One region of the Streptococcus sp. SI1 genome, then DNA from elsewhere that is predicted to be linked to it. Evidence: predicted binding sites of a transcription regulator. Region 1 holds the regulator's gene; the other holds the start of a gene.
What was found. Region 1 encodes HrcA, which represses chaperone genes, less so after heat shock. Its sites were predicted from a motif close to TTAGCACTCNNNNNNNNNGAGTGCTAA; they were not measured.
Positions count from the first base shown of each region.

Region 1 (4,791 bases):
TCAAAGGTACCACCACCAAGGTCGAATACCAAGATTTTTTCTTCTTTATCTTGTTTGTCAAGACCGTAAGCAAGGGCTGCTGCAGTTGGTTCGTTGACGATACGCTCTACTTCAAGACCAGCGATTTTACCAGCGTCTTTTGTTGCTTGACGTTGCGCATCGTTAAAGTAAGCAGGTACTGTGATAACCGCTTTGCTTACTTTTTCACCAAGGTACTCTTCTGCATAACCTTTCAAGTATTGCAAAATCATAGCTGAGATTTCTTGTGGAGTATATTCTTTACCGTTTGCAGAAACTTTTTCAGAAGTCCCCATTTTTGATTTGATAGAAATCACTGTATCTGGGTTTGTCACTGCTTGACGTTTTGCCGCATCACCAACGATGATTTCACCATTTTTGAATGACACGACAGACGGAGTTGTGCGATTTCCTTCTGGGTTTGCGATGATTTTGCTTTCAGTTCCTTCAAGAACTGCAACTGCTGAGTTTGTTGTACCTAAGTCAATACCGATAATTTTAGACATGTGTTTTTCTCCTTGTTAATTAATTTTCTATTTTTGATATTTCCCTTAAGTGGTGGGGACGTGAGCAACTCCCTACGGGATTTCATCACTTATTTTTGAGCCTATTGTCTCAAAAATCCCCTGTTTCAGTAGCACAAGCTACTGAAACTTTCACCACGGCGGGAAATATCTTCCTTGCAAGCCTCCGGCTTGCCTCTTATCTTTCCTCATAGTTTATTGTCGTTTCGGACAAAACAAAAGATGTCAAACTTACCACTCAGTTGTAAACAACCACCATTGCTGGTCGAAGAATACGATCGTGGAGTTTGTAGCCTTTTTGGAAGACCTGCGCAATAGTGTCGGCAGGGTGCTCATCATCAGCTGGAACTGTTTGAATGGCCATGTGATAGTTATGATCAAACGTTCCGTCAGCTGCGATTTCTTCAATTCCCTCTTCCTTCAGAGCGTGAATTAAGCTTTCCTGCACCATCTCTAAACCTTTTTTGACATCATCCGTCAACCCTTCGACAGCCAGGGCTCGCTCTAAATTGTCCAACGAAGGCAAGATAGCTTTTGCCAGATCCTGACTGCGGTATCTTTGCAGCTGCTGGCGTTCTTCATTAGCGCGGCGCTGAATATTTTGCATTTCAGCGTGAGCACGGAGATATTTGTTTTCAAAATCTTCTGCACGCTCATTAGCTAGTTCTAATTCTGTTTTTTCAGGGCTTGCTGATTCAACTTGTTCAGCTGTTTCTACAGCTTCCTCTTTTACTTCTACATCTTCTGAATGTTCTTCTTGTTTATGTTTTGCCACAAGGCACCTCCTTTTTAGGAATATTTATACTATAATTAATGGACTTCATAGTGATTACTACTCAGATATCGATAAAAATCAGTCAATTTCATGGTCAGCACACGGTTGACAACATTCATCTGGCTGACCAGCCGTTGGTAGTCAAGATTGACCGGACCAACAACTGCCAGCACCCCAAAACCTCGATAAGGAATCAGGAATTTGCTGGAAATTAGTGTCAAATCAGCCAAACAGCTTTCTCTACTGTCTGCCACGCGCACGCTTTGTATCTGATCTTCAGCTAAACTATCTCGAAGCTCAAAAGCAACTTTTTGGGGCTGATCAAAGAACTGATAACTCTCTAAATCTGCAAAATCTAATAATCTTACCTTCCCAGACACAATGACATTTTCTTTGAAAATATCACTAAAGATATGCTCGAAAAGATCCAGAACATTGTCGGTCGTTGTAAAATAACGCTGGATAATCTGAGGAATCTCTGTTCGGATTTTATAGTGAATATTAAGAACTGTTTGTCCTAAAAAACGATCTTGAATCAATTCTTTCAGCTGAACCAAATCACCTCGTAGAAAATTACGAGGAATCATGAACTGGCTGGTAATCGTATTGGACTCATCTAAAGTGAAAACTGCTAAAGCTGTATGTTGGCTGAGAATCACGATGTCAAAAGCAGTCAAGCGTTGTTGACTTGGCTCTACATCAAGTGCTGCCACTGTACATCCGCTCAACATTGAAAGAACATCTGCTGCCTGTTGAAGAACATCCTCTAACTTGAAGAATTCACGATCAAATGCCTTTATCACTTCATAGAGTTCATTTTCAGCGAGACGATCAAAGGAAAGTGAATGTTTGACAAAGTATTGAAAACCTGCAACACTAGGCTTACGTCCACTTGATGTGTGTGATTTTTCTAAAAGGCCTTGTTTTTCAAGAATAGCCATATCATTACGAATCGTCGCACTGCTTGATTTGATTGACTCTTGTAGCGCTTTGGATCCGACTGGCTCGTGAGTCTTGGTAAAGATATCAATAATCAAATTCAAAATCTCATTTTGACGCTCCGTGACCACGGCATCACCTCCAATCAAGATTCCAATCTCAATTAGCACTCAATCACCTCGAGTGCTAACTCATGATTCTATTATACACTCTTCTACTCCAAAGTCAAGACAAAAACTCAAAAAATTAGCACTCTTTTTACAAGAGTGCTAAAAATCAGTCTGGCGACCTAGATTAGTCGTCCAGAATTTGCAAATGGCGCATCAAATAGAAAGAAAGTCCTGCAAAAAGAAGCAACCAAAGTAGCAGAGCCAAAAATTCTCCGCTCCATAAATGGAAATGAGCCCAACCTTTCATATAACTAGTAAATAGACCCATAAAGCTATAACGCAACACCTTAAATAAATCCTCACTCATATTTGAAAACATAGGAATAAATGTCGCCAAGAGCATAGCTGGAACACTAAGAGATTGTGCCATGACCTGATTTTTACAAAATAGACCAACCATTAAAAAGAAGAAAATTAAGACTAGCATGGTCAATAAGAGAACCAAACTATAGCTAAATACATGATTAGAAAGCTTAGCTCCTACCAAAATTGGGGTAATGACAATATAAAAAATTCCAATAATCGCTGGCCAGATTAAGACAGAGAGAATGTATTGACCAGCTGTCACACCAGCCAAGCGCAAACTTTGCAAATTATGTTTTTCTCTCTCCTCAGCTAGAATGATGATAATGGGCGTCCCAACAGACATAGCTAAGGAAAATGGCAGCGAGATATTGAGCAGCATCATAGCCAGTCTATCTGCTCCTAGTTCTTGACCTGCTCCATTTAGAGAAAACATAAATTTATAGAGAAAAATGAGGAAAATCGGCATGAAAACCTGCAATAGAATACTTTTATTAGCTAGTGTCACTTGACCTCTCAGCCAAATCATACCTTTTAACTTACTAGACATTTAAGGTACCTCCTGTCAAAGTGATGAAAACATCTTCCAAAGTTGGTTCGCAAGAATGAATACTAATGACATTTGATAGGTTCACCCCACCTTGCAGTTCCTCAAGGGCCACCGTCTTAGTTGATAAATCCGCATACTCTAAGCAAACTTTCTTATCTGTATTATACTTTTGGATAATATCATGCGGACTGCCTATTTCGACTAGTTTCCCTTTACTTAGCAAGGCCAAGCGATCACACAAAAGAGTAGCTTCCTGCATATCATGAGTCGTCAGAAAAATAGTTGTCCCCTGAGCCTTTAGTTCCAATAGTAATTCGTGAATAGTGCGAGAGGTTGACGGATCCAAGCCACTAGTCGGCTCATCCAAGAAGAGCAGTTTAGGTCGATTAATCAAGGCACGAACCAGTAACATGCGCTGCTTCATGCCGGTAGATAGTTTTTCAGCTACCTTGTTGCGGCTATCATAGAGCCCCACTTTTCGGAGAAGTTTATCGACTTCTGTCATCTTAACACCAAAGAGCATAGCATAGGCCTTGAGATTTTTATAAAGTGACATCTTTTCATAAAAACCGCTAGCATCGCTGACAATCCCTATCTGCTCCAGCACTTCTGCCTTTAAATCCTCAACTGGTGCAGACAGCACATAGGCTGTTCCAGCGTCAGCAGATAACTGACCAGTCAAGATATTGATGGTCGTAGTTTTACCAGATCCAGACGGTCCTAGGAAGCCAAAAATTTCTCCCTCTTGGATGGAAAAATCGATTCCTGCCAAGGCTTCTTGTTCCTTAAACTTCTTTTTCAAGCCTTGCACTTCAATAATCGTCTTTTTCATTGTTTCCCTCACTTTCAAAACAGTATTTAACAAAACTGCAATCAGTCTTTCAGTTCCTGCTTCATTTTCCAGAAACTCAAACCAATATGAAGCAGTTGACAGAACAGAATGAGCAATATAACACAGTCTATTGCTAAGATTGATTTGAATAATAGACTTGCTTTCAAACTCTTCTGGAAAATATCTAGAATGAGATAGGTAGTGACACACAAAACCATAATAGCTGGCAAAAATCGCCATATAAGCAAACGCTTGACCATTTCTAGCTTAGACCATGCGTCATTATAGATTTCAAGATCGCTGTCTGCATCAAGCTGAGAAACTGGCTTGCGGAAATAAGAAAATTGATTAAAGTTTGTAATATGCTCCCAGCCACAATCCTCAAACAGTTGATAATAGGGTTCTTGTTCCGCTTTCTTTATGGGGCGAAAATCTAATTGATAGGCCACTTCCTGAGGCAGACATGCTTCAAAGGTATAGCGAACTGCAACAAGAAAGGGAGAATAACTTACTTTTTTCAATTTCCAGCCTTGGCTATGCATGTCTTTTAAATAAACCGCTTCTCTGTCATAGTCTGCAATGGTAAAGATTTTATAGACAATTTTCTTTTCCATCAAACTTCCTCCTTACTATTGCGATAAAGGCGCTCAATCCGCTGGATTTCCAACTCTAAAATCTGT
Region 1 is NZ_JAQFJE010000008.1:82,077-86,867, forward strand. It holds gene dnaK (molecular chaperone DnaK) at 1-524, opposite strand, end outside; gene grpE (nucleotide exchange factor GrpE) at 781-1,317, opposite strand; gene hrcA (heat-inducible transcriptional repressor HrcA) at 1,353-2,387, opposite strand; gene PCY10_RS09415 (ABC transporter permease) at 2,551-3,279, opposite strand; gene PCY10_RS09420 (ABC transporter ATP-binding protein) at 3,272-4,111, opposite strand; gene PCY10_RS09425 (DUF2812 domain-containing protein) at 4,153-4,725, opposite strand; gene PCY10_RS09430 (PadR family transcriptional regulator) at 4,725-4,791, opposite strand, start outside.

Region 2 (4,791 bases), on a different contig from region 1:
AAAATAAAGTTCTGATTCTTTTTGGCTCTCTTTGTATCGATCATACATGTACCCCAGCTAAAAACTTTTAAAAAAGTGAGTTTGGATTTATCGAATCCACACTCACTTCGCTTTTTATATCATTCAAAAGCACGCTTGCGCTTCAACAGAAAAGCAATCTCGTGCAACATTAAACATCGTTAAGAGCTGCATGAGAAAAATAAATCTTCTCTTATCCATCAAATAATTCGTTGATTTTCTAGCTCATTTTACTCATTAAACTCTCTATATCTTAAATTACATCATCCCGCCCATCATGCTTGGATCCATTGCGGGAGCTGGGCTAGCTGGTTCTGGTTGGCTAGCAACAACTGCTTCTGTTGTTAAAATAAGGCTAGCTACTGAAGCTGCGTTTTGAAGGGCAGAACGAGTAACTTTGACTGGGTCAATGATACCTGCTTCAATCATGTTGACCCATTCACCAGTTGCAGCATTAAATCCTGTACCAACTTCAGAGTTTTTCAAACGATCAATGACGATAGAACCTTCAAATCCAGCATTGAGAGCGATTTGACGAACTGGTTCTTCCAAAGCACGAAGAACAATATTGCGACCTGTTGCTTCATCAGCTTCCAGTTCAAGAGCAGCAACTGCATCCAAAACATTCACAAAAGCTGTTCCACCACCTGAGACAATTCCTTCTTCGACAGCGGCGCGAGTTGCATTGAGAGCATCTTCAATGCGGAGTTTCATTTCTTTGAGTTCTGTTTCTGTTGCAGCACCTACTTTGATGACAGCCACACCACCTGATAATTTCGCCAAACGTTCTTGTAGTTTTTCTTTATCAAATTCAGAAGTAGCACTTTCAATTTGCGATTTAATGACAGCCACGCGGTTAGCAATCGCTTCAGCAGCTCCTGAACCCTCCACAATCACTGTGCTATCTTTGTCGACAGTCACTTTTGAGGCTTGGCCAAGTGCTTCAATGGTTGCATCTTTCAACTCCAGACCAAGATCTTCTGTAATCACTGTACCGCCAGTCAGAATCGCAATATCTTCCAACATAGCCTTACGACGGTCACCAAATCCTGGCGCTTTTACAGCGACTACATTGAAAGTACCGCGGATTTTATTTAACACAAGAGTTGGAAGAGCTTCACCGTCTACATCATCTGCGATAATCAAAAGTGGACGACTTGTTTTTAAAATATTTTCCAACAAAGGAAGAATTTCTTGGATATTAGAAATCTTCTTATCTGTAATCAAGATATATGGATTATCTAAATCAGCAACCATTTTTTCATTGTCTGTTACCATGTATTGAGAAAGATAGCCACGGTCAAACTGCATACCTTCAACAACATCTAGCTCTGTTTCCATTCCTTTTGATTCTTCAATAGTGATGACACCGTCGTTGCCAACTTTTTCCATGGCTTCAGAGATGTATTCTCCGACTTTTTCAGAACGTGATGAGACAGCCGCAACTTGTGCAATCGCTTCTTTATTAGAAACTGGAACAGAATTTGCTTTTAAAGCTTCAACAGCTGTTGCAACAGCTGTTTCAATACCACGACGAATGCCAATTGGGTTTGCACCAGCCGTTACATTTTTGATTCCTTCGCGGACAATGGCTTGGGTCAGTACAGTCGCAGTGGTTGTTCCGTCCCCAGCAATATCATTGGTTTTTGAAGCAACTTCTGACACCAACTTAGCGCCCATATTTTCAAAATGATCTTCGAGTTCAATTTCTTTGGCAATAGTCACACCGTCATTTGTGATGAGGGGTGAGCCAAATGATTTTTCAAGAACAACATTGCGTCCTTTAGGTCCTAAGGTTACTTTAACGGTATCTGCTAAAATATCGACACCACGTACCATAGCACTTCTTGCATCTGCTGAAAATTTAATATCTTTTGCCATTTTTACAATTCCTCTTTCTATAAGTGTTTAATTTATTCAACAATCGCTAGGATATTTACTTCATTGACAACGAGGTATTTTTCTTCGCCATCTTTGACTTCAATTCCTGCATGACTTTCAATAAGAACAGTATCATCGGCCTTCACGCTTGGAGCAACGAGTTCACCGTTGAGCGTACGAATTCCTTCCCCGACAGCTATAACTTTTGCCGTCTTCGTTGCATCTTGTCCTGCGCCTGCAATGACAAAACCACCAACTTTTTGTTCTCTTTCTTCTACTTTTAGGACCACACGGTCTCCTAATGGTTTAAGCATTTATTTACCTCCAATATCTTACTTTAGCACTCTATACATGTGAGTGCTAATATTTACATTTTCTATTGTATCACTTGGTCAGAAATAGTCAAGAAAAAAACTCTGTCAAACGACAAAGTTTTTAGGGGGAAAGCAAATAAGTTTTTATTGGATCAATCTTAATTTTTCTTCAAAATCGTCAATAACTTTTTTAAGATTCAATCGTCCTTTATAAATACCATAACCAAAGACAAGCATTGCTAGAATCCCTAGGACCGCTAGGATCGTTCCAGCAATGAAGCCAATAAAATTGGTCTGACGGAAGAAATAAACCAGAACAAGACCGATACTAGCAATAGTAAAGAAGAGACTAAACCAACGCCCTAGATTGTCAAGCATGTGTTTTTGGTATTGAATTTCTGTTTCATATCCTTGAATCAATTCTTGTTCTGTCATATTTTTCTCCTATTTTAGTATTTCAATCCTGGATTGAAGAAGCCAACCAATACGCCGAGAAAGGCCACTACAACGAGAAGCAACATCACTTTGATTGGTGAGAGATTTTTCTTCGCCATCAACCACCAGCAAAAGACAATAAACAAAGCTGTCAATAAACCTGGATAAACACCATCTAATTGGCTTTGTAAAACCAAGAAGGCTTTCCCTGAAGAATCTTTCAATTTGAAAGCTGTCTTAACAGGTACCCATGTCGCTGCAACCGCACCGATGACCATACCACCAATGATAGACACAGACTTACGGATAGCTTGTCCTTGAGGGCCTACAAGAAATTCAACTGCTTTATCTCCTAGTTCGTACCCTTTAAAGTAGGCGAATTTCATACCAAAGTAGGCGAGCAAGTTCCAAACCACGATATAGAAAATCGCACCAAGTGGCGAACCACCATTTGACAAACCGAGAGCAATACCTAGTATAATCGGAATCAAGGTACCAACAATCAGTGAATCACCAATTCCTGCAACAGGTCCCATGAGACCAGCACGAAGACCGTTGATTGTTTCATCATCTACTCCATCAGCCCCATTCGCACGTGCTTCTTCTAAACCTGCTGTAATCCCTACAATCAATGCACCTAATTGCGGCTCCGTGTTAAAGAATGCGGTGTAGGTGTGCATTGCTTTTGCTTGATCTTCTTTTTTAGAATATAATTCTTCCACAATTGGCAACATTGAAGACAAATAACCAAATGTTTGCATGTGTTCTTGTGAGAAGCAAGTTAAGTTCCCATAATACCAATGATGAAAAGATTTTCCTAATGTTTTTTTCGTTAATTTAACCATTTTAAATATCCTCCTCATCGTCATCATCAAAACTTGCACTGGCAGCCGCTTGTGCTCTTACATTTTTTGCCATTTGAATTTCATAGAATAATACTGCAAAGATTAATGAAATGACTGCACAAGATACAAGGTTAAGTCCTAATGAAGCTGCTAAAGTAAATCCAACAAAGAATGGAATGAAATCAACAGCTTTTTCAACGATTTGTTTCAAGAGGATAGCAATTCCGACACATGGAAGGAGAGAGCCGACTGTAAAGAGGGTTTTCATTGGAATACCATCCAATGGAAGAGCTGTTTTTAAAGCAGTAACAGCATCAGCACCTAATTTACACATAATAAGCGTTGGCAAGAATGAGAATACTAAATGGGAAATCCATGGAAAGCCCCAGTCTACCACATATAAGCGTTTAAATTCACCTTTTTCAACGGCTTTCCAACCAATATGTTGCCAAAGTAGGTTCATAGTAGCTGTACCATAGAAAAGAACTGTACCCACGGTACCTACAAGTGTCCCCATTGATTTAGCTAAGTTAGCAGCATCTGCTGAAGTGAGTGCCAATCCTTGTGATTTAATTGCTACCATAGCGAGTGGAATACCGATGTAAGAAACTGCGCGCACATCTGCTGAAACGGTACCACCAGGTGTTACCAAGGCGATATAAACAAGTTGCATCGCAACCCCACAGATAATACCTAATTTCACATCTCCTAGGATTAAACCTGAAACGAGACCACCGACAAGAGGACGTCCAAGAGTATAGTTCCCAATGGAGGTACCACCTAGACCAGGCATAGATGATAAACAGGCAAACAGCCCTAATAAAGCGGCTTGAAACCACGAAATTGTCATAATAAAGCCTCCTTAATGCTTATTATATTTTATTAAAAACCAAATTTAGATTTAAAATCATCCCAATAACCGATAGATACATCTGGCAAGAGTTGGAATTTTACTTTATAACCAGCTTTTTGAATTGCTTCAAGTGCTTCGGCTTCCTCTTGTGTAATGGATTGGTTGTTACCTAATTTAGTAGCACCTGGACGGTCATTAGCTGGACCAACAATAATTTCTTTGATATCACTAGGAACAAAGCCTTGGTCAACTAATATTTCTTTCATATCAATTGGATTTTTAGCAATCAAGAAATAACGACTGTCAGAATCCAAGACTTTTTGTGATTTTTCTTTAAATGCTTCTTTTGTCCAAACGAATGTTTTTTTATCAGAAGCTGCTTTATAGGCTTGTTTCAAAACTGCATTTCCTGCTGCAGCATTATTGACCGCAACTAAACCGTCAC
Region 2 is NZ_JAQFJE010000005.1:89,549-94,339, forward strand. It holds gene groL (chaperonin GroEL) at 277-1,899, opposite strand; gene groES (co-chaperone GroES) at 1,932-2,213, opposite strand; gene PCY10_RS07255 (hypothetical protein) at 2,358-2,648, opposite strand; gene PCY10_RS07260 (PTS system mannose/fructose/sorbose family transporter subunit IID) at 2,663-3,493, opposite strand; gene PCY10_RS07265 (PTS sugar transporter subunit IIC) at 3,495-4,343, opposite strand; gene PCY10_RS07270 (PTS sugar transporter subunit IIB) at 4,376-4,791, opposite strand, start outside.
Region 2: groES (co-chaperone GroES) is a predicted target of HrcA. The motif match lies at 2,237-2,263, and genes of this name have one in related genera.